DNA from 4 places in the Paenibacillus sp. Y280 genome. Region 3 is predicted to be linked to each of the others. Evidence: riboswitches for the same ligand, from Rfam matches in the RefSeq annotation. Region 3 holds a riboswitch; each other region holds the start of a gene.
The links. A riboswitch is a leader RNA that binds a small molecule or an ion and turns the genes downstream of it on or off. The one in region 3 is predicted to bind cyclic di-AMP.
Positions count from the first base shown of each region.

Region 1: linked by a shared signal. The riboswitch ahead of AC1TPC_RS24240 (C40 family peptidase) and the one ahead of AC1TPC_RS12640 (NAD-binding protein) in region 3 are both predicted to bind cyclic di-AMP.
Region 2: linked by a shared signal. The riboswitch ahead of AC1TPC_RS22165 (ubiquitin-like domain-containing protein) and the one ahead of AC1TPC_RS12640 (NAD-binding protein) in region 3 are both predicted to bind cyclic di-AMP.
Region 4: linked by a shared signal. The riboswitch ahead of AC1TPC_RS00350 (TrkH family potassium uptake protein) and the one ahead of AC1TPC_RS12640 (NAD-binding protein) in region 3 are both predicted to bind cyclic di-AMP.

Region 1 covers NZ_JBXCIW010000029.1:21,460-27,565, forward strand. The annotation lists gene AC1TPC_RS24235 (FAD-binding domain-containing protein) at 1-1,225, opposite strand, end outside; gene AC1TPC_RS24240 (C40 family peptidase) at 1,360-1,836, opposite strand; cyclic di-AMP (ydaO/yuaA leader) riboswitch at 1,840-1,992, opposite strand; gene AC1TPC_RS24245 (hypothetical protein) at 2,391-2,975, opposite strand; gene AC1TPC_RS24250 (hypothetical protein) at 3,109-3,924, opposite strand; gene AC1TPC_RS24255 (M1 family metallopeptidase) at 3,952-5,967, opposite strand; gene AC1TPC_RS24260 (YwhD family protein) at 6,074-6,106, shown strand, end outside.
Region 2 covers NZ_JBXCIW010000023.1:8,445-14,550, forward strand. The annotation lists gene rsmI (16S rRNA (cytidine(1402)-2'-O)-methyltransferase) at 1-142, shown strand, start outside; gene AC1TPC_RS22150 (AbrB/MazE/SpoVT family DNA-binding domain-containing protein) at 273-527, opposite strand; gene AC1TPC_RS22155 (HD domain-containing protein) at 801-2,099, shown strand; gene AC1TPC_RS22160 (TatD family hydrolase) at 2,123-2,890, shown strand; cyclic di-AMP (ydaO/yuaA leader) riboswitch at 3,074-3,258, shown strand; gene AC1TPC_RS22165 (ubiquitin-like domain-containing protein) at 3,507-4,655, shown strand; gene rnmV (ribonuclease M5) at 4,780-5,328, shown strand; gene rsmA (16S rRNA (adenine(1518)-N(6)/adenine(1519)-N(6))-dimethyltransferase RsmA) at 5,332-6,106, shown strand, end outside.
Region 3 covers NZ_JBXCIW010000008.1:32,198-38,303, reverse strand. The annotation lists gene AC1TPC_RS12655 (uridine kinase family protein) at 1-24, shown strand, start outside; gene AC1TPC_RS12650 (hypothetical protein) at 94-519, opposite strand; cyclic di-AMP (ydaO/yuaA leader) riboswitch at 525-686, opposite strand; gene AC1TPC_RS12645 (hypothetical protein) at 763-966, shown strand; cyclic di-AMP (ydaO/yuaA leader) riboswitch at 1,404-1,602, shown strand; cyclic di-AMP (ydaO/yuaA leader) riboswitch at 1,695-1,866, shown strand; gene AC1TPC_RS12640 (NAD-binding protein) at 1,986-2,384, shown strand; gene kdpF (K(+)-transporting ATPase subunit F) at 2,510-2,587, shown strand; gene kdpA (potassium-transporting ATPase subunit KdpA) at 2,607-4,286, shown strand; gene kdpB (potassium-transporting ATPase subunit KdpB) at 4,305-6,106, shown strand, end outside.
Region 4 covers NZ_JBXCIW010000001.1:77,394-83,499, forward strand. The annotation lists gene AC1TPC_RS00345 (potassium channel family protein) at 123-791, opposite strand; gene AC1TPC_RS00350 (TrkH family potassium uptake protein) at 804-2,144, opposite strand; cyclic di-AMP (ydaO/yuaA leader) riboswitch at 2,235-2,439, opposite strand; gene AC1TPC_RS00355 (CPBP family intramembrane glutamic endopeptidase) at 2,685-4,310, shown strand; gene uvrC (excinuclease ABC subunit UvrC) at 4,279-6,106, opposite strand, start outside.

The sequences.
Region 1 (6,106 bases), on a different contig from region 3:
GCCAGCGCCGGATGTAGCTGCCGCTAGGATCATGGGTGCGCGACTGCGTCTCGGGATTCATGATGCGGAAGTAAGGCGCTGCATCATAGCCTAGCGATGAGCACCACAGCCAGCCGCCGCGATTAAGCGCATTGTCATAGTCGCTTAAGTGAAGGCGGAAATGCTGCTCCCCAAGCGTAAACGGACAAAGCAGGTTTTTCGTTAGAAACATGGCCGTTACCATTCGCAGCCGATTCGGAAGATCCCCCGTGCGGTTCAGCTGCGTCATAGCCGCGTCGATGATCGGAATGCCAGTGGCAGCGGCAGACCATGCCGCAAGATAAGCATCAGAGAGCGGTGACAAGTTCGCCAGCTGCTCGTAACGGAAGAAATCTTCATGGTACATGGCCTGGTACAAGTAGAAATCACGCCAAGCCAGTTGACGGATCCATGCTTCGGCACCGGGCAAGCCCTGCGTAAGCTCGTAGGACTGACGCGCCGATATAGCGCCGGTGTTCAAGAAGCGAGCGAGCCCGCTAGTATGCTCCTCCGTGTAGATGTCCCGACTATCCGCATAAGAGGCGAGTCGCTCGCGTGCAAAGCGATCCAGCTTAGCTGACGATTTCTGTGAGCCTTCTACTCTCGTGCCGCCAAGCGAGTGTGAAATGGCATCCGGCAGCGCGAATTGCAGAGCGACCTTGGTGTTGATTTCGCTTAAGGTCGCGAGATCCTGAATCGTCGTCTCGCCCGCCTTGCTGTAGTACTCTTGCATATAGCTGCTCCACATGCGGTAGAAAGGCGTAAACACCTTGTAAGGCTCGGATCGCCGAGCATACGCAGGGAAAGCTTCCAAATCGGCCAGCGGCGCATCGGCAATCGATATCCAGCGGCGATTCATGGCTCGGACGGTTAGCTGAAGCCGCTCGTCGCGCCGGCGGGAGTAAGGCGTGTAGTCGGCATGGGCGATAACCTCATCTATCGGATGCGCCTCTAAGAGCGCTTCGGTAATCGAAGCGGGATCGCCATGCAGGACATGCAGCTCTTTCCCCGCCTTGGAATAGCTGTGCAGCAGGGAGGCGGCTTGCGCCATAAAATTACGGCCGCTGTGACTGTTTAATCTGCCTCCGTCCGTGAGGACAGGATCTATGATTAGCAAATGAATGCCCTGCGAATCCTTATTTCTCAAATAATCGAATGCGCGCAAATCTTCGGTACGCAAATCCTTGCGATGAATAAACAAATACATTGAGACTGCTCCTTCCCCTTAGCGGCGCAATAACAGCAAAGCCGCATGTCATTTGTCGCTTGAGGACAAACAACTGCGGCTTTGCTGAGTGAGTCTACCCGTGCAACTCTCATACAGAGAGGGAATAGGTTACTCTATTGTCCGTCGGCGTATGCTTGGAAAGAATCTGCATCCATAACACGACGAGCAGTTATAAAACGATTTTCATAATAAGAGGAGTTAAGTTTGTCTGTCACAACGCCTCTGCTAGAAGAGGAATGTGCAAACTTGCCATCTCCTATGTAAATGCCTACGTGGGATACCGTGCTGTTGTTTCCGCCAACAGTGTCGAAGAAAACTAGGTCTCCCGGAATAAGGTCCTCTTTAGCAACCTTATCGCCTGATTTTGCTTGCGAGCCGGATGTGCGTGGAAGCTCGATGCCCATTTTTTCGAACACATAGCTCGTAAATCCGGAGCAATCAAAGCCTTTCGACGACGTTCCGCCGCTTTTGTACGGTGAACCGATAAGATCATTGATGAAGCCGTTTAGTTTTGAGTCTGCGAAAGCGCTCCCAGCCTGGAAAGCGAGTACGAGAACGAGACCCAGTAGTAATGCGGTAACCTTTTTCAATTGTGAAACTCCTTCCAATGCCGACGAGGTTAGCTGTGGGGTTCGGTTGAAGGCTCCCTATGACTCCTCAGGCGCTGACAAATGTCAAACGTCGGAATCAATTCACCCAGAGTGGTTCCCCCGTTTTCCAAATAGGAAATTAGGCAGTTTTTTATTGCTCCTGAGAATTATTCGATTATTTTCATTGATCTCCTGCCTTTCCTGACTATTTCTAATAATTCTCATGTAACCTTTTGACTATTTGCTTCGTTTAACCGTTTATTGTGTAAAATAAACACTCATCACTAGTTCTTTCTAACTAAATGCAATGACTCAATTTCATTAATTATGTGGATCCGGTGTAAAATATACCGATTTGTCCCCTTGGTATCCTGTCTTAAAGACTATTCAATCATGCGGATAATGGCGGTATGATAGCATTTTGCGGAGAAAGATTAAAAAACTCTCATGCGAAGAATGACGAGTTAAAAAATTCAGTTTGCGGCATGAAAAAGGAGCCGTCCCTCAAGATCTATCATCTTGAAAGACAACTCCATCTACATGTAGACAAGCTATTATTTCGCAGTAATGATTTTTTCAGAGATGAGCTGCGGGCCTTCGTTCTTTTGCTCCATCCAGAACCGGAGCTTGTATTTGCCTGAGAACTTAAATTCATAGGAGACAAGCTTGGAGCTGAACCAGAAGGTATCCTTTTCGACAAACTCCTTGAAATCAACATCAGATTGGCTGCGGCCGTCAATGGTCGTTTCTTTATCGTTAGGATCGACAATCGTGACCTTGAATTCAGAGATGGCAACGTTCAAATTATCGATTTGCGCCTGCACCAAAAACTTCTGAACCGTACCTTTATCAACTTGCCCAAACATCGTCCGCTTCTCATTCATCAGAAACATATGAACATTGGGCTTCTGAATGACAAGCTTCTTATCGCTCCCCTTCCACTGCGTAAAAGCCTGCAGGGAATCGCTTAAGGAACGAATATTGATATAAACCTTATCATCGACTAATAAACCATCTTCAATGGATTGTTTATTATTAAAAAGCAGCGTTACTTTTTGTAACATTTTGTCTGCTGCAACCAATGAACCGCCCGATAAGAGCAAAACCATGGATAATAAAATCAGTTTTTTGCGCATCATTTATGTGTATCCTCCATTGTTCATTTACTTTCATCTATATATACAGAAATTGCATGATTTAGTTGCGGTCTATTTTGAAAATAAAAAAAGCCTCGTATCCACAATAATTTGTGGAGCCGAAGGCTTCTTCAGGTTAGGATTGTTTCGTCTGTAGACAATCGTACTGCGCGGCTATGGTCCATACCTTCACTACTGTTTTTACGAGGTAATAGCCTTGATGAAGGATGAGCGCGAACAAGCCGGCCCAGAGCATCGATAAGCTGGTGACAACGAGCCCGGCAGCTGCTCCGATCCCCCACATGATGAGTGAAATGGCTGCGAAGGAGATAAAGTTTCGAAGAGCCTTCCATAAGGAACGGAATACGCCTTCGCCCGATGTGGCGCCGAATTGCATAGCTAGAAACAGCAGATGCAGCACCGTACCCCACAGCAGCCACAGGCCGGCCCCAGGCAGCACCGCTCCCAGCAGCTCTGGAATGGAGCCGCTCTCCAGTAGCGCATCGAGGCCGCGCGGGAGCAGCCACCAAGCGGGAGCCAGCGATAAGACGGTTTCCATCCAGTACAGAAGCACAACAGGCTTCCAGTTTTTGCGAATGCCCTCAAGGAAGCGGGTTCCTCCGTCTAATCTCGTTTGATTCAGCGAGTAGAACAGACCGGCGTTAAACAAGGGAGTTAGCAGCATTCTAATAACCATGAGGCCGCCGAGGGTCCACACATACGGAGTGATCAGATCGGTCTTGAATAGCTGGAACTGGGCTTCGGTCAAGAAGAGCTGGGCAGCGGTGTCGGACGGATAGGAGCTCGGATACCGCCGCAGCAGCGGCGAGACGACCGAATCAATGAAGCGATAGAGGAAAAACCCCCATAGCAGCTGATACAAAAATAATAAAATAACGAGATAAAAATGTTTAACCGCGAGTTGCCAGCCTTGCTTCACATGTATCTTCATCGTTTATCGCTCCTTGAACGCAATTACTTACCAGCTCAGCGACCCGAGCAGCCCTTCGAGCAGCTTGACTGCGCCAATGCTCCACCTCGTGCGCTTATCCTCCGGCAGCTCGGCCTGCATATAGTTGTTGATGAGCTTATTGTCGAGTACGTTGCTGTGGCCCGGATCGATCATTGCCCATTTGAGCGGCGCGGAATGCAGCTGCGTATATTGAACGTGAGATTCTTCGGCATTCCATAGCTTCGTTAATTTATTGCCGTCGGTGAACTGCAAAACGACCTTGATCTCGCCGTTGCTGCCGCCGTTCTTCTTGACGAGCACGACTGACTCGTACATATTGGCGCCATCTTGCGCAACCGGGCGAACGCGGATCGATTCGACCGAGAAATCGGCCATTTGGTCGTCGTACACATATTGGCTGAAATAATCATGCCATCTCGCCTTCGTCACCGTCTCTACGACACGCTGGAAGTCGGCAGTGGAAGGATGCTTAAACTTATATTTTTGGAAATAGGTCCGTAAAATCTTTTGCATCGTTCTGGAGCCAACTTGATTCTCGATGCCAACGAGCACGAGCTTCGCTCGCATGTATACGTTCTCGGCGTATTGCGTGTGGCTGCCGTATGCCCAGGATGGCTGCTTGAGCGGCGCAGGATTGGTCATGTAGCTGGCTTCCATAGGCAGATTCGCTTCCATTCCGTACGCGGTCTCCATGACCTTATCCTCGGCGTAGGACGTGAATCCCTCGTCCAGCCAAGCTTCCTCGAATTCATTGGAGGCGACCATGCCGTACCAATATTGATGGCCGATCTCATGCACGACCGTTCGCTCCAAATCGTAGCCGGGATTTTCCTTCTCGGCTGCGAATGCGGTAATGAGCGTTGGATACTCCATGCCGCCAGCACCGTTAGCCCCTTTGGGAGGCACGACGATCGACAGCGTGCTGTAAGGGTATTCGCCATACCATTTCGCATAGCTTGCGAGCGCGGATTTGGCTGCATGCATATAACGATCCTTCAGCTTGGCATGGCTCGGATCCAGATAGAGCTTAATCCGTACTCCAGGTATGCCCGTATCGGAGTAGGCGGTTTCCTCATAGACGAAGTCCGGTGACGCCGACCATGCAAAGTCATGAACGTCATCGGCATAAAATTGGTAAACCTTCATTTGATCCTTGATTTCAATAGCCTTCGTCTGGAAGCCGGTTGCCGCAACCGTGTAGGCCTCGGGTACTTTAATCCGAACGCTGTATATGCCAAAGTCGCTGTAAAATTCGGAGTTTCCATGATACTGATGGACGTTCCACCCTTCGGCAGTACGACCTCTTGTGCCGACTGTCTCGTAAACCGAGATTTTGGGAAACCATTGCCCCGCCATGACAAAATTACCGGAGTAGCCCATTCTTGCGAATACCTCGGGCAGCTTCACCTCGTACCCCATGCGCAGCGTAACGGACTTGCCTGGAGCAACTGGCTCTGGCAGCCGTACTTTGGCTAAGGTGAAGTCGTTCGTATTGCCGTCGTCGGGCTGCACGTATTGCAGACGAGGCAAAAGACTTTCCCCATTTAGCGTTTCCAGCGTATTCAGCTTCATAAAGCCTTGGCTGTTCGTAGTTGCTTTGTCCTGGCGCAGCTTGCCGCCCGATTCCTGCATAAACGTTGATTTGTCTGATTGGAAGGCATTCGGGTAAAGATTGAAATAGAGCTCGGACACTGTTTTTTTGCCGGGGTTGGTCCAGGTTACGGTCTGATCGCCATTCAAGCGCTTCGCATCATCAAGCAAATGAACGTTGATATGGTACTCAACGACACGTTTGCTGAGCGCTTGCGGCTTAGGCGTCATAACCGTATTCGGCTCCTGTACAAGCGGCGGCTTGGACGAATTTTGAGCAGGGGCAGGTGCTTGCTTGGCTTTGGCGGCGGGGGCGAAAGCATAGGTATATTGGGATTGCCAAGCAGTCCCGAAGCCATGCTGCACAGACAAGCCGAGCAGCACAGCTGCGAGTATTACGAGTAAAATGCGTTTGAAATAGCGTGGAGTCATTGAACGTTTCCCTCCCGTTGACAAGCATCTACAGCATGTATATGTTTGCTTTTCAAGGATTATTAGCTAAAATGGAATTATTGTATGGGGGAAGGTGTGAATACGCATGACGGAAGAACAAGGACAGCCGGCCGAGCCG
Region 2 (6,106 bases), on a different contig from region 3:
TGAAATTTGGTGGTCTGAGCTTGACCTTGCTGCTCATGTTGCTCATTACGAGGAGCAATACGATCGAAAGGAAGCGATAAAGATGGTTGCCGTAGATCGAGGATTGCCAAAACGAGATGTATATAACGAGGTTAATAGATAAAGATGTATAGATAACCATTAACTAGACAAAAAAAAGACCTTCCTGGCCGGGTTCAAGCGCAGGAAGGCATCAAGGAGTATAAAAAAGGTTAGAATTAACAAGTTGATAAGTCCAGTATAACCGATTTTTTTTATTTTGTCACAGGTGTTGGCATTTCAGACAAACAAATATGACAAACAATTTTTCCTTTGAAGTAAGATACGTTTTCTGCATTGCCACAGAAGATACATGCAGGCTCGTATTTCTTAAGCATGATGCGCTCGCCATCAACGTAAATCTCAAGTGCATCCTTCTCGCCGATCCCTAGCGTACGGCGTAACTCGATTGGAATAACAACACGACCTAGCTCATCAACCTTACGAACAATACCAGTAGATTTCATCATAATATATCATTGCCCCTCTCAAAATACGATTCGTCATCGTTCGACATAAATTTTGCTTTTTATGATTACTATAATACCAACGATTACCATAATAGTCAACCAATAAAATTGACTTTTATACTTCGATGGGTTAAGTATTTGACTATACACAAGGGTCATATTACTCTGTAATAGAATACAACAGCTTCGACATTTTGGAAACTGATTTACGACACAATTCGACAATAGTTTAACATTTTGTGTCGAAAATATGAACAAAGGAGATGAGAGACGATGAAGCAGCAGTTGACCGAAGAGAAGGTTTTTAAAGACCCTGTCCATCATTATATTTATGTGCAGGACCAGACCATTTGGGACTTGATTAATACGAAGGAGTTCCAGCGTTTGAGAAGAATACGCCAATTAGGAACCTCGTATTTGACCTTTCATGGCGCGGAACACAGCCGATTCTCGCATTCGCTGGGAGTCTATGAAATAACGCGTAAAATTATTTCTCAATTCGAGCGCAACGGCTATCCTGATTGGCCTGCCGAGGAGCGGCTGGTCTCGCTTTGTGCGGCTTTGCTGCATGATGTCGGTCACGGCCCGTTCTCCCACTCCTTAGAAGAAGTATTCGACACGGAACACGAAGAGTGGACCTGCAAAATTATTCTTGAGCATTCGGAAATCAATCATGTGCTGCGAGCTGTATCGGAAGATTTCCCTTCACAGGTTGCTGCAGTTATCCAGAAAACATATCCAAAGCCCATCGTTGTAAGCCTCATATCTAGCCAAATGGATGCTGATCGCATGGATTATTTGCTTAGAGATGCTTATTATACTGGCGTAAACTATGGAACCTTCGATTTAGAGCGCATATTACGCGTATTGCGACCTTATAAAGGGAAAATTGTAGTGAAAGAGAGCGGGATGCATGCCGTAGAGCATTATTTGATGTCTCGCTATCAAATGTATTGGCAGATTTACTTCCATCCAGTAACAAGAAGCTCTGAGATTATTTTACGTCAAATATTTCGTAGAGCACAGGAGCTTTATGTGGGTGGCTATACATTTGAATGGTTGCCGAACCCTCTTAAATGTCTGCTTCATAACAACATGACGGTGAATGATTATTTGAAACTGGATGAGGCGCTAGTTCAAACGGCTTTCACGCAATGGGCAGAGGAGCAGGATTCGCTGTTAAGCGATCTTTGCGATCGATTTATGAACCGTCATTTATATAAGTACATAACGATTGATAACCCTGATGATCAGCTTTTAAATGAGATTAGCGATTGCTTCTCTTCTATAGGAATGAATCCCGATTATCATATGGAAATTGACTTCCCGTTTGACCTGCCATACGACGTATATCGACCGGATAAAAAAGAAGGAGAAAAGAAAGAAAAAGCGCCGATTTTGTTGTTGGACGGTCAGGATGAAATAAGTGAAATATCTGCCAAATCCGACATCGTTCGTTCAATAACCGGATTGCATCAGGGGCAATATCATCTGTATTATCCGGAAGAGCCGCTCAAAAAAAATATTTCACAAATACCTGATTCATTAAAAAAATTATTTAAACTCGACTGAAGGAGCCTGACACTAACATGACATTGCTATTTGATACCCACACCCACTTAGACTCATATAAGTTCGATGAGGATCGCCACGAAGTTATTCAGCGCGCAAAGGATGCAGGCGTGCACATGCTCCTTAATATCGGCTTTAACCGCGAGACCATTCCAACGACGATAGCGCTTGCTGAGCAGTATGAATTTATTTATGCGGCTGTCGGCTGGCACCCGGTTGACAGCATTGACATGCTTCCGGAGGATTTGGAGTGGATAGAGCGTTTATGCGCGCATGAGAAGGTTGTTGCCATCGGTGAGATCGGTCTTGATTATCACTGGGATACCTCGCCCAAAGACGTTCAGCAGCGCGTATTTCGCGAGCAAATCCGTCTTGCCCGTAAAGTAGGCAAACCGATCATTATTCATAATCGTGACGCGCATGAGGATGTTATTCGAATTTTGCAGGAGGAAAATGCAGCCGAGGTTGGCGGGGTCATGCACTGCTTCTCCGGCAGCCCTGAAACCGCGAAGCAATGCCTCGATATGAACTTCTATATTTCGTTCGGGGGACCGGTCACTTTCCAAAATGCAAGGGTTCCCAAAGAGGTGCTCAAGCAGGTTCCGCTCGATAAAATTTTGATTGAAACCGATGCTCCGTATTTGGCTCCCCACCCCTTCAGAGGGAAGCGAAATGAGTCCTCTTATGTGGCACTAGTCGCACAGACGGCAGCCGAATTATTAGGCAAATCGGTAGAAGAAATAGGTGCGATTACGACCGAAAACGGTAAAAAATGTTTTGGTATTGTATAAAAACGAGAGAAACAGAGAGAATTTAAGACCTTTATCGCGTAAAAACTAATTTTTATAGCGATTATCGCTTAATTTTTCCGTCTTTATCCACCATTTTAGCTTAAATCGTCTTTTATCGTATCTTTACAATTCACCTCGTATGAGGTTATGATTCAACTCAGAGCATTACATTTTGTATTGGATTTCCAGTTTGCGCTTAATCTCCATCTGGAGAGCGGGGGAACCAAATACGGGTTTTATGTACCGTGTTTTGAATTCTTCAAGGGGTGAATTTCGGAACCTTTGCCATGAGCATTGCGTTTTCGAATAGGGCGTCTCTCTTGCCCGAATCCGTCAGCTAACCTCGTAAGCGTTCATAGAGAGTGATCAACCTCGTGCATCCATTTTTCTGTATCCCAGCGTAGTCATTTACCGGGAAGCCACGAAACAGATCCTCTGTCGACGGCTTCTTTTTATTTTCGAATAAACGGGAATTTGTCGACATAGGGATAAAAGATGGGGGTGGGAGGATCGATAGCAGTACTGGATTGCGTGCTTGCACGCCAATATACTATAGTCGCGTCAGTTGTATCATGCGTAACACTTGGCGGCGGGGCTATGAAGGAGGACCGATGAAGTGGGAATACTCCAGGTTAAGGACACCCATGGGAAACGATCATCCAGCATGTCTTTCGCATTGCGATGGAAGCGTGAAAACTTGCGTTTGATTCTTTTGAGTGCTACTATCTCAATCGCTATGACTTTCATGTTTTTGGTGTTGTTGTACGGAACGGCTGTCAAAAGCGTCTCCGTAGTAGTGAATGGACAAGAAACCGTTGTGGAAACGAAGCAATGGGTCCTGCAACGCCTACTGGATGAACAAGCTATCGCAATTGGACCACTTGATGAGGTGTCCATACCGCTTAATGCGGCAATAAAGGACGGAGATCGAATTGAGGTAACTCAAGCGATTCCGGTAATTGTGAAAGCTGATGGCAAGACCTCTACTGTATATACGACAGAGAGAACAGTGCAGGCAGCGATCGAGGAATTAAATATTCCAGTTCGTAATCATGATAAAGTAATGCCTCCGCTTAATACGGTAGTTGATTCGGAATTAACGGTAACGGTTGTACGGGTTGACACGAAGGTGTCTGAATCCGAGCGTGCCATGCCGTACTCTATCGTAAAGAAGAAAGATCCTACGCTGGAAGCGGGTAAGGAAAAGCTCGTGCAAACCGGCAAGGAAGGCCTTATTGTTGAACATATCGAGAAGCAGTACGAGGACGGAATTCTCACTTCGAAGAAGATGGTCAGCAAGGTTGTCGAGACCGCTGCGGTGGACCATGTTATCGCGATCGGAACGAAGAAGGCTGAGCCTAAAGTGACTGTGCTCTCAAACAAAAGCCCGAGTGTTGCCATGCTGACAAAGAGCGGTGTAACATTTAAGGCCAAAACCGTACTTAAGAACGTCACGCTGACTGCTTATTCTGCAGGTGTCGCTTCTACAGGTAAAGATTCGGATCATCCGGATTACGGAATTACGGCATCCGGTTCCCGTGTAAAAGAAGGACGGACCATAGCGGTTGATCCGAAGGTTATTCCGATCGGCTGGTGGGTTTATATTGAAGGCATCGGTTTCCGCCGGGCAGAGGATACGGGCAGCGCGGTGAAGGGCAAAAAAATCGACGTATACTTCGATAGCAACAAAACGGCAAATAAGTTTGGCAGGAAGAAAGGCTTTACCGTTTACGTGCTCGGGCCAAATAAACCTTCTTCAAGCTAATTGCAGGATTACCATCATCTTATCGTAATATTCAATTAAATATGCCATCATAAGGAGAGGCACTGCCTCTTCTTTTTGCATGTTTGCGGGCTTATAAGAGTTTATGTTGAAGGGAATGGTCTTGATGATCAAAGAGATCATTGTCGTTGAGGGTAAAGATGATACCGCAGCGATAAAACGGGCGGTTGAAGCGGACACTATAGAGACGAATGGTTCGGCTATCGGTGAGGATGTATTAAGAAGAATAGCGCTGGCGAACGAGCGCCGCGGCGTCATTATATTTACAGATCCCGACCATGCGGGAGAGCGCATTCGCAAAATCGTTGCGAGGCACGCTCCCGGGTGCAAGCATGCTTTTTTGCCGCAGGAGCAGGCGTTGTACAAAGGGGATATCGGCATCGAGAACGCAAGTCCGGATGCGATTCGTACGGCACTCTCAGAGCTCCGTACAGAGTCGCTTCTCGAATCGGGTGAGATAAGCTTTGAGGATTTGATGGAAGCGGGGCTTATCGTGCATCCTGACGCTTCCAATCGGCGCCTTGTTATGGGCAAGCTGCTCGGGATCGGATATGCGAACGGCAAGCAGTTCTATAAGCGTTGTACAAGCTTCCGTATTTCCAAGGTGGAATTTGCAGAAGCGTTCAGACAAATGGAAAAGGAACTGGAGGGATAGAAGTTGAGCGATCACGAACACAATGAGCAAAGCAAGGCATCTGTGAAAACTGCATCCTTCGAGGTGGCAACGCCAAAGCGAACCAAAGAGATTATTGCCAAATACGGCTTCTCTTTCAAAAAAAGCCTCGGGCAGAACTTTCTGATTGACCAAAATATTTTGAACAACATCGTGGCTGCTGCCGAGCTGGACGAGACGAAGGGAGCGCTTGAGATTGGTCCCGGGATTGGCGCGCTTACGCAGCGGCTTGCACAAGCTGCTGGCAAGGTGACGGCTGTGGAGATCGATAATCGGCTTATTCCAATTTTAAAGGACATATTGGCTGAAGAGCAGCACATCACGGTCATACATGGCGATGTGCTCAAGCTTGATTTGAAGCAGCTGTTCGAAGAGCAGTTTGCAGGGGTAACGGGCGTAAGTGTCGTTGCCAATTTGCCGTATTATGTGACTACGCCTATTTTGATGAAGCTGCTCGAGGAGAAGCTGCCGCTTGAGCACATCGTCGTCATGATTCAGAAGGAAGTGGCTGAGCGGATGGCTGCAAAGCCAGGCGGCAAGGAGTACGGCAGCCTAAGCGTAGCCGTTCAGTATTACTGCGTGCCTAAGCTTGTCTGTACGGTGCCGCATACGGTGTTTATTCCGCAGCCCAATGTCGATTCGGCTGTTATTAAGCTATCCCTGCGAGATAAGCCTGCCGTGGATGTGCCTGATGAGGATCATTTTTTCCGTGTCGTGCAGGCGAGCTTCGCGCAGCGAAGGAAGACACTTGCGAACAATC
Region 3 (6,106 bases):
AAGTTGGAGGGATCCCGGATATAGAGCCTGAAAAATAAACAGTCCAGAACCTAGTGCTAGTTCTGGACTGTCTATTTTTGGTCATGAAATCAGTCAATCCAAAGAAACATAGGAGACAGAACGTTGACGCAAAACAGATTCTTCAAGATCGCTGTTGTACGGAGACGAATCGGCGGATTGTGCCAGGACATGATTGACTGCAGAGGCGAATAGGTCGAGAATACGTCCGTCCTCATCCGTTTTGTCGTATTGAAAATGGTGTAGAGGCGGAAGAGAGACGCTGCCGATAAAGCTTTGGAGCAGATCGCTCCATCGTTCCAAGTCAATCGAATCTTCGGTGTCGCTCGCAAACAGCTCGCTCCAGCCGAATCCTTGATCACTTGTTAAACGGAGACAAATGCGGTGGCCTGCAGAATCGACTGCGAGAGCAGGGATGACGAATAGCTCGATTCGTGTGACGGATAAAGAAGGGGTCTGTTCCGTGAAAAGGTGCAAATGATTTGCACAATTGGTCAACATGAAAAAATCTCTCCTTTGTTCGCTTACGAGGTTAGCTGTCGGATTCGGGCTAGAGAGAATGCCCTACCAGGGTTACAAATCCCTGGATTCACCCCTTGCAAAACGTTAGAAAACGTTAGCGTTGGTTCCCCCGCTTTTTCATTCGAAAAATTCAGCGTTAATAGTGTACTCTTCATTATAATCCCTAATTGCTTATCTGTAAATCTTTCGAATTAAAACAATGATATGTACGAGATTGCTTGTTTGAATAAAACAGTCTCATCCCATTCGGATTTACCGGTTGAACAAGATGAACGAGAATCCGTCAAGCTCAAGGCTGCGGCTGCAAATAAATATAAAACTCGCACGTCCTTTATCATCGAAACGGGCTTGGATAGCACGGGAGTTCCCACAGCTGCTCTACTAGATTCACTGGAATTGTTTCATGAATGGCTTCTGATTGCGTGATCGTTCGTAATCTCTCCTCCAGTTCGCTTGCGAGGTTAACTGCCATATTCAGGCATGCCGTCTATAGTAAACCCGAAAGCGATCATTGTAAAACAGTTGTATTTCGGGATATGGCATCCTTTAGCCATTTTACAAGAAAAACTATCAATATCTTAATAAAAAAAGCTTAATTCGCTGGATAACTCGTTCATTCTCATCTATTCTACTCTTTAGAAAAATCTGATTATTTCCGCTGAAAAGTGGCTTGTGAGTGCATATCATTATTTTCGAAAATAGGAGTAAAACGTAGAAATAGTGAGATATATCGAGATCGAATTCTATGTAAGCGCTGCGAAACGTTCTGGGGGTCTGAAATTAGCTAAATTCGCCAGCGGGCTCTCTTTACAGTGGCGATAGCGAGGAGTAAGATTCGATACAGGATTTACTAATAAGTTTCGATTTGCTGATCGCTGAGTTTCCGTGAATGCGGAAAACGGGGGAACCAATAAATGAGCTTTGCGCATGTTCGATGTGAGAGTCGAACGGCCGTAGAGCAGGGGTGAATCTTTGACTGGTGCCATGGATACTGGTCAAAGTAGGGCGACTCTCACCGCCCGAATCCGACAGCTAACCTCGTAAGCGTGGATTAGAGAGGAATGATGAAGCTTGTGATCGATTAATGTCGACCACAGAGTGTCATAAGCCTCTGTGGTTTTTTGCTGCCCAAAAACAGAGCAGCTGCTTGAAATGGTTTTAATTTGCTGAATCCTGCAGCAGCAGGAACGGGGGAACCAACGAAGAAAAGGCGTGTATGTACGCTCTTTGCTTCATGGGGTGAATCGCTTGGCAGCAGCCAGGCGTAGGGCAACTCTCAAGGCCCGAATCCGACAGCTAACCTCGTAAGTGTACTCGAGAGAGGCAACAGCCATCGCGCTTCCCGCGGCTTATTTTAGCTGCGGGCATAAGAAGCCGCGGGATTGGTTCCTCTTATCCCAAGGCTTCTTTTTGTTACCTTTTTTACCAAATGGAGGATAAGCAAGTTGTTGGAAGAGCATATTATCGTAGCTGGATTCAACGAATCCGGCAAATCATTTATTCGAACTTTAATGTTTCATCAAATGAAATTTATCGTCCTGACGAATAGCAAGCAGGAGGAGAAGCAGCTCCGCAAGCAAGGGATCATGGGCGTGCATTATATCAATACAAATGATCGCCAAAGCTGGCAGCCGCCGCATTATCCGATTCAAGATGTTTTCATATTCGAGAGCAGCTTTGCACTAAGCTGCCGCTTTGTCCATTGCTGCCGGACTTGGACGACCAAGCCGATCTACGTGATCACGCAGCAGTGGAATCCGCGGGCCGTTTACAAGGGGCTCGGTGCGGACCATATCGTATACTCGCAAACCGGTGAAGTCGGTTTTCTTTTAAGTCACAAATAATGCAGGAGGGAATTCAATATGCAGGATGTTTATATGATCATCGCTTTGCTAACCTGCTTTGGTTTATTTTACGGATTTTTGACTTGGTGCGGCAGCGTAATCGACCAAACGGGAGGCGGAAGCGAATGATTATCGTGATGGTTATGGCTTTATTTGTTTTCGTTTATCTCATCTATGCCTTAATTCATCCGGAAAAGTTTTAATGGAGGAGGATCATCTACGATGGATATTTTTCAATTGCTGATCGTCATTGCGATTCTGTTATTGCTAGTTAAGCCATTAGGAACCTACGTCTATCACGTATTCTCGAATGAGCATAATCGCTTAGACAAGGTGTTCGGAGGCTCTGAGCGGCTTATCTATAAAATCATAGGTTTAAAGCGGCGAGAGGGCATGAGCTGGAAAATGTACGCAATTAGCTTTATCGCAACCAATATCATATTGGTAGCTTTCAGCTATTTGATTCTGCGTTTGCAAAACGCGCTTCCATTTAATCCGAACGGGATGGGGAGCATGGAGCCGACGCTTACGTTTAATACGGTCATCAGCTTTATAACGAATACGAACCTGCAGCATTACAGCGGGGAAAGCGCCTTATCCTATTTCTCGCAAATGGCGGTCATCATGATGATGATGTTTACGTCAGCGGCTACGGGCTTCTCGGTTGCGATCGCATTCGTCCGCGGCATTACGAGCAAAGGGCAAACGATAGGCAACTTTTTCGAGGACTTCGTCAAAGCGCATACGCGAATTTTTCTTCCGGTTGCTTTTGTCATCACGCTTGTGCTCGTTGCCCTTCAAGTGCCGCAGACGCTTGATCCGACATTGACGGTCAAAACGCTAGAGGGCGCGATGCAGCAAATTGCGATTGGTCCTGTCGCTTCGCTGGAGTCGATTAAGCATTTGGGAACGAACGGCGGCGGATTTTTTGGCGCCAACTCGGCGCATCCCTTTGAGAATCCGAATCCGCTGACGAACGTCATCCAGATTTTATCGATGTGGGCGCTGCCCGCTGCACTGCCTTACACCTTCGGCCTATTCGCCAAAAACAAAAAGCAAGGCTGGGTTGTGTTCACAGCGATGATGTGTCTGTTCCTCGTGTTCCTGAGCGTAGCCTACACGTCGGAGAAAACAGGCAATCCAGCGATAAGCGCGCTTGGAATCGATGCTTCGCAAGGCAGCATGGAAGGCAAGGAAGTACGGTTCGGCATCGCGCAATCCGCATTGTTCACAACGGTGACAGCGGCAGCGACGACCGGTACCGTTAACAATATGCATGATACGCTTACGCCGCTCGGCGGCTTGGTGCCGCTTGGCGAGATGATGCTGAATGTCGTTTTTGGCGGCAAGGGTGTCGGACTTATCAACATGCTTATGTATGCGATACTCGCCGTGTTCATATGCGGGCTGATGGTCGGACGAACGCCGGAATTTCTGGGTCGAAAAATAGAGCCGCGAGAAATGAAGCTTATTGCGGTCGCTATTCTTACCCATCCTTTCATTATACTAGTGCCAACAGCAATCGCCTTTATGACGGATCTAGGCAAAGGAGCCATCACAAATCCGGGCTTCCATGGCATAAGTCAAGTGCTGTATGAATTTACATCCTCGGCAGCGAACAATGGCTCCGGGTTTGAGGGACTAGGCGACAACACGCCATTTTGGAATATTAGCACAGGGCTTGTCATGCTGATGGGCCGCTATATTTCAATGATCGCGATGCTGGCAGTTGCGGGTTCGCTCGTACGCAAGCAGCCTGTGCCGGAGACGATTGGCACATTCCGCACGGATAATGGACTATTTACCGGATTATTAATCGGCACTGTGCTTTTAATCGGTGCGCTAACCTTTTTGCCGGTCATCGTGCTTGGGCCGGTCGCAGAATATTTGACACTCCGCTAACGGATGAGGTGAATGATAATGAATAGTAACCAGAAGAAGAAGCTGCTGCCCGCAGCTGCGGTTAAGCGCGCTGTGCTTGATAGCTTTATCAAATTAAATCCAGCTCTTATGATGAAAAACCCGGTTATGTTTGTCGTTGAGGCAGGTACATTTATCGTGCTGCTGATGGCGTTGTTCCCCGCTTACTTTGATTCGGAGGAGCGAATCGGCTTTAATGTAACGGTATTTTTCATTTTGCTGTTTACGCTGCTGTTCGCCAATTTTGCCGAGGCAATTGCGGAGGGCAGGGGCAAGGCTCAAGCGAATTCACTTAAGAAATCCAAGCAGGAAATGAGCGCGAACAAGCTGGTCGGCGACTCTGTAAAGGTCGTCTCCTCGACGGAGCTGCGCAAGGGAGACATCGTTATCGTCTCCCAAGGCGAAATGATTCCCGGCGACGGAGAGGTCATTGAAGGCTTGGCTTCGGTAGATGAATCGGCCATTACGGGAGAATCGGCTCCTGTTATTAAAGAAGCAGGCGGCGATTTCAGCTCTGTAACGGGTGGAACACGGGTAGTCAGCGACCGGATAAAGGTGCGGATGACGAGCGAGCCGGGCGAGTCATTTATCGACCGGATGATTGCGCTCGTTGAAGGGGCAAAACGTCAAAAAACGCCAAACGAAATCGCTCTGAATACGCTGCTGACGAGCTTGACGATCATCTTTTTAATCGTCGTCGTAACCTTGCAGCCTATCGCTAAATATTTGGATATTCAATTGGAAATACCTGTACTAATCGCGTTGCTTGTTTGTCTCATTCCGACGACAATTGGCGGCTTGTTATCCGCGATTGGGATCGCGGGCATGGACCGGGTTACCCAGTTCAATGTACTGGCGATGTCAGGTAAAGCCGTTGAGGCAGCAGGCGATATTAATACGATGATTTTGGATAAGACAGGTACGATTACATTCGGCAACCGGATGGCAAGCGAGCTTGTTCCCGTCACAGGCAGCAATATTCAGACGCTTTCGGAATGGGCAGCGATCAGCTCGCTAAAGGATGAAACGCCAGAGGGCAGATCCGTGCTCGAATGGATGAAGAAGCAGGGCATGAGCTATGACGCATCGCTTGCCGAAGGCGGCGAGTTTGTAGAGTTTAAAGCAGAAACGCGGATGAGCGGCATCGATTTGACGGATGGACGCCACGTTCGCAAAGGGTCTGTCGATGCTGTTCGCAAATGGGTAACGGCACAAGGGGGCAGTATTCCTTCCGATCTGGAGCATATTTCGAATACGATCGCAACATTAGGCGGAACGCCGCTCGCGGTAGCGGTTGACAGTCAAATATTTGGCGTTATTTATTTGAAGGACACCGTGAAGCCGGGGATGAAAGAGAGATTCGAGCAGCTTCGCGAGATGGGCATCAAAACAATTATGTGTACGGGCGACAATCCGCTAACGGCTGCTACCATTGCCCGAGAAGCGGGAGTGGATGATTTTATTGCCGAGAGCAAGCCGGAGGACAAAATTGCCGTTATCAAGCGCGAGCAAGCGGACGGCAAGATGGTTGCGATGACGGGCGACGGCACAAACGATGCGCCTGCGCTTGCGCAAGCGGACGTTGGCCTAGCGATGAACAGCGGAACGATTGCCGCGAAGGAAGCAGCCAATATGGTAGATCTGGATTCCGATCCCTCCAAAATCATCGAGGTTGTTGCCATCGGCAAGCAATTGCTAATGACGAGAGGCGCTCTAACAACGTTTAGTATCGCGAATGACGTTGCCAAATATTTTGCGATCATTCCAGCGATGTTTATGCTCGCGATTCCGGAGATGGGCGT
Region 4 (6,106 bases), on a different contig from region 3:
ATAGAAGCACGGCCCGCCAGCATCCCAGCTATAACGATAAGTATGAGCAATATTAGCAAGTGATGTATGATTGGCGTCGCAGCGGTTTCCACCTGCATGTCAATTCCATTCCTAATAACAACTTAACGAATAACAGTTGCCTCAAAATCTTCGATTTGCGCGTTTGTTCCGATAACAACCATCACATCGCGCTCAGCAAGCACATCTGTTGCCGTTGGCGCAATAATGATGCCGGATGGCTTGTTGATCGCAACGATGCTGCAGCCGAACCTTGCTCGCGGGTTCAGGTCATGCAGCGACTTGCCGTTCAAGCAATGAGGTACAGCAAGCTCGGCAATCGTATATTCCTTGGAGAGCTCAATATAATCGAGCAGGTTGGGTGAAACGAGCTGATGCGCAACACGAATGCCCATGTCCCGCTCCGGATAAACGACGCGGTCGACGCCGATTTTCTCAAGCACGCGGCCATGCAATTCCGTCATTGCTTTCGCAACAACCTGCTTGACACCTAGATCCTTAAGCAAGATGGTCGTTAAAATACTCGCTTGAATGTCATCGCCAATTGCAACGACGCCGCAGTCAAAGTTGCGTACACCGAGCGAACGAAGCGTTTCTTCATCCGTACAATCGGCAGTTACGGCATAAGTGAGGACACCGCTCATTTCCTGAACGGCCTCCTCGTCCTTATCAATGCCAAGCACCTCATTGCCGAGCTCGATTAGCTCGCGGCCTAAGCTTGATCCAAATCTACCTAACCCTATTATGACAAATTGCTTTTTCTTCGTCCCCACTTGCAGCTTCCCCTATCCAATCGTAATTTTGCCTTCAGGATACCGGTACAATTCTTTTTCTGTGCGTGGCCCCAGCGCATAAGCTAGCGTCAAAGGTCCAAGCCGTCCGGCAAACATCGTTAATGCAATGACTATTTTTCCTACTGTGCTGAGCTCCGGAGTAACGCCAATCGACAACCCCACCGTACCGAACGCAGAGGTGGCTTCAAACAATAATTTAATGAACGCATGATCCTCCGTCATCGACAAGATCATCGTTACAATAATAACTAAACCTAATGAGATTAATGTAATCGTTAGCGCCTTAAAAATCCTGTCCTTGCCAAGCCGATGCCGGAACATCACAATATCCTCGCGTCCGCGAATCATCGCAATAACAGCTCCGATCAGTGTAGTAAAGGTCGTGGTCTTGATACCGCCGCCTGTCGAGCCCGGCGATGCCCCGATAAACATCAGAATGATGGTGAAAAACATAGTTGCTTGTCGCAAAGCTGTATAATCAAGCGTATTGGCTCCCGCCGTCCGCGGCGTCACCGACTGGAAGAAGGAGGATAAAATCTTACCGCCCCAGTCCAACGAGCCAAGCGTCTTCGTATTGGAAAACTCGAAAACAAAAATGACGATTGTTCCTACTGCTATTAATGTCCCCGTCATGGACAGGACAACCTTGCTGTGCAGCGACAGCCTGCGGTTTTTGCGATACTCCATCAAATCCGACATGACGACAAAGCCTAAACCGCCGGTTATGATGAGCATCATTGCCGCGATATTGACGATGGGATCAGATACGTACAGCGTTAAGCTTCTGTAGTCGCCAAAAATATCAAATCCCGCATTGTTGAATAAGGAAACGGCATGAAACGCTCCGAAAAACAACGCTTTGCCAAGCGGCATATCGAATGCAAACCTTAAGGTAAACAAGATGAATCCGACGAATTCGATCGCCAGTGAATAAACGATGACCCTCCTAATGAGCCGAACGATACCTTCCATGCTCGACTGATTCATAGCCTCTTGCAGCAAAAGACGCTCTCGAAGTGAAATCTTCTTGCGCAGTACAAGCGCAACCAGCGTTGCCATCGTCATAAAACCCAGTCCGCCTAGCTGGAATAAGCACATCAATACGACCTGGCCAGGAACGGAGAAATATGTACCCGTATCCACGACGACAAGCCCCGTAACGCATGTCGCCGAGGTCGCGGTAAACAGCGCATCGATGAAAGGCAGCCGCTCACCGCTTGCCGATGCGAATGGCATGGATAATAATACGGCACCCAGCAATATAATAAGCGCGAAGCCGCAAACCAATATGCGCGGAGGCGACCACTTGAGAACATTCCAATCCCTCTTCATCCGTTGTCCTTCTTCTGTGTATGTCTTATCATAATTACTTGTTTTTGAGCATAAAAAAAAGCACTGGAAACTCAAGTGCTCTGTGCGATGAGTCCTGTTCCAAGACGCCTACGAGGTTAGCTGACGGATTCGGGCCTGGACAGGCAGCCCTATTCGGCGGCAAGAGCCCAAGCTCCACCGCTAAAATTCACCCCATGCCGCCAAATGAGAACCGCCTATGCAAACAGCTAGTTCATCTATTTTGACAGCTTTATGGTTCCCCCGTTTTCCTAAGGAAATTCGGCTGTGCTATTCAATTTGTATGACGTTAACGATTATAATCCTAAAGCAGTCCATATATAAAGGTGATATTTTTGACAAAAGGGACGATATTAGTCCAAATACGGGCATTGGGATTAAGAAGCAAGCTTCAAGCTTGCTGGACATCGTTATTTCGCAGTTTCTTGTGTGCAAACCTTTATTTTCATTGGATAAATCAGGGATTAATGTGTTAATGTATGGACATATGCTACTCATTTTAAAGACAGTTGAGGTGAATCCATGATTGATTCTATCAAGCCTAATGAATGGAGACGTTTTCTATGGGCGGCGATTGCATGCTTTATTATTTATGCAGCCGTTGACATCGTTCCCATGTTTGCCTCCATTGCATCCGGCGAACTAAACACAAAAGTTATTGAGAAATCGACCGCTGAGAGCCGCGCCACCGCTTTCGCAGAGAAACAGACGGGTCTAAAGGTCAAATCGGCTAAAGCTGTTCATCAAACCGATAAAATAATGAACGGCTATCTTTCCAAAAATAAGCTGTCCAAAACGTATGCTGACAAATATGACCCCAGCTTCCCGACCGATACGTTTCAGGTTGATTTGAAATTTAGCGGCGGCGGCGGCTTCGTTTACTTACATATGCAAAGCGAAAAAATTGTAGCATGGAATTTGCAAATCGACGGTGAAGAACTCTCTGATGCAGATAAAACGAAGGAAGCGAAAGCTTTCCTGACGAATCAAAGCTTCAGCGGGGTTGAATTTCAAAGTAATCGAATATTGGAAAACGGTGATTGGGAGGGCATGCCTAAAGCCGACTACGCCATACAGGATGCGAAGTTAACGATTCATGTTGATGCGCGAATCGTTGATGGTCGAACCGTCATAACCAAATATAAGCCTGCATTTATCGCCCCGGATGATTACATCAATTATGTGAAGAATCAAGACAGGATTGCTGGTTTCCTTACTGGCTTCGGTTACTTCTTCATGAGCTTTGTCTTGTTCGTCTTGGCTATTATTTATGCCGTGCTATACCGAAAGTTTACCTCTTTCAAATTTGGTATTATATTGACCATCGTTTACTTTATCACCTATATCATCATGAATCTGAATGTGCTGGACGGCATTCGAGCCTCGATGGGTGAAAATGACCTAGCTGGTGCGACAACGGCCGTTACAGCAGTCGTGACTGTGCTTCTGACCATCCCAATGGCCGGAGCCATTTATATTTCATTGATCGCTGGCGATGGCCTATGGAAGGCGCAGGGCCGCGACTTATGGCCGCGCTTCGGACAGAAAGGCTACGGCGACCATGTATGGCGCAGCGTAGGCCTCGCCTATTTATTCGCGATTATCCTATTCGCGCTGCAATCCGTCATCTTTATCGCCTTAAGGCTGACAATCGGCACATGGGACACATCGGATGCCACCCAGTCTCCTTATAATATGGGCATATTATGGCTCATGCCGGTGCTTGCTTGGGCGGCTGCCATTTCAGAGGAAGCTGTCTTCCGTTTCTTCGGCATTGGATTATTCCGCAGATGGTTCAAAAACACGTTTGCCGCTGCGCTGCTTCCAACCTTCTTCTGGGCGCTTGGACATGTGATGTATCCGTTCTATCCATCCTCGACAAGATTGATCGAGCTGATGATTATTGGGCTCGTTTTCAGCTTTATTTTCGTCAGATACGGCTTGATTACATCCATGTTCACCCACGCGATCTTCAACAGCGTAGCGGTCGGCTTATCGCTGCTTACGATTGGAACGGCGCCAAATATTGTCTCGGCTATCTTCTTCTCGGTGCTGCCGGTGCTGATCGCCTTTGTGATCAAATACTTTAGCCATAAAAAAGAGAAGAAGCCGTCAGTTACGACGACTCCTCCCCTAGAGCAGCTATAATTTGCGAAGCTAATTTATCACCAATAGATAGAGGCCGAAAGTCTTCGACTGAGGCCTCTTTTATTTTTTTGATCGAGCCAAAATGTTTCAGCAGAAGCTTGCGGCGCTTCTCGCCGATTCCCGGAATCGAATCGAGCCTCGATTCAACCATAGACTTGCCGCGCTGCTCGCGGTGGAACGTAATCGCGTATCGATGCACCTCGTCTTGAATGCGCTGCAGCAAATAAAATTCTTGGCTGTCTCGCGGCAAAGGTACAATCTCGGCAGGATCTCCTGTCATGAGCTGCGCCGTTTTGTGCTTCGCATCTTTCACGAGGCCGCATACGGGAATAAACAAGCCAAGCTCATTCTCCAGCACATCAAGCGCAGCCGATATTTGCCCCTTGCCGCCATCGACTACGATCAGGTCGGGAGCGGTAAGCCCTTCCTTCAATACGCGCTTATAGCGGCGCCTGATGACCTCACGCATCGTTTCATAATCATCGGGTCCCTTTACTGTTTCCACCTTGTATTTGCGGTATTCCTTGCGATCCGGCTTGCCTTCGGTGAAGACGACCATAGCCGAGACTGGATTCGTTCCTTGAATGTTCGAGTTATCGAAAGCTTCAATCCGGCGCACTTCCTCAAGGCCAAGCCAGCCGGCCAAAGATTCGGACGCTTTGACGCTTCGCTCCTCATCACGCTCAATGAGACGGAATTTCTCGTCGAGCATCACCTTGGCGTTGTCCGTAGCCATCGTCACGACCTCGCTCTTGCGGCCGCGCTGCGGCATGAGCACTTTAACCTTCAACCAGTTATGGAGCGCCGCAATGACGTCGTCAGCATGCGTAGAAGCAGCGGCATCAGCTTCCCCATCTGCAGCTTCACCTTCGATATGCAGCTGCTCTTGCGGCAGCGGCAGCAAAATTTGCTTCGGCAGCGCTGGATTATCGCTGTAGTACTGCGTTACGAACGTTATGAAGTCATCATAAGCTTCCCCGTAATAAGGGAACGTCGTCCCATGCCGCTCGATAAGCTTGCCTTGGCGCATATACAAAATTTGCACGCACATCCAGCCCTTATCTACCGCAAAGCCGAAGATATCGCGGTCAAGCGCATCCTGCATCGTAATCTTCTGCTTCTCCATGACCGCATCGATCGCAACCAGTTGATCCCGGAACTCCTTCGCACGCTCGAATTCGAGCTTCTCCGCAGCCTCTTCCATCTTGCGCTGCAGCTCAATCTTTACGACGTCTTGGCCGCCGTTCAGAAACCGCGAAATTTCTTGGATCATCCTGTCGTACTCTGTCTGCTGCACGTCAAATTCACATGGCGCAATACATTGTCCGAGATGATAGTATAAGCACACCTTATCCGGCAGCGCATTGCACTTTCTAAGCGGATAAAGCCGATCCAGGAGCTTCTTTGTCTGCTGGGCGGCGTATGCGTTCGGATATGGGCCAAAATATTTGCCTTTGTCTTTAATGATTCGTCTAGTGACCTCAAGCTTCGGATGCTTTTCGTTCGTAATTTTGATATACGGAAACGTTTTATCATCCTTCAGCAGTACGTTATATCTTGGATGGTATTGTTTGATCAAGTTGCATTCGAGAATGAGTGCTTCCATGTTGCTCGAGGTTACAATAAATTCGAAATCGCGAATTTCCGATACCAATCGCTGAGTTTTCCCGTTGTGGCTGCCGTTAAAATAGGAACGCACCCTATTTTTGAGCACCTTCGCTTTGCCTACATAAATAATGACGCCTTCGCTGTTCTTCATAAGGTAACAGCCTGATTGATCGGGGAGCAAAGCTAGT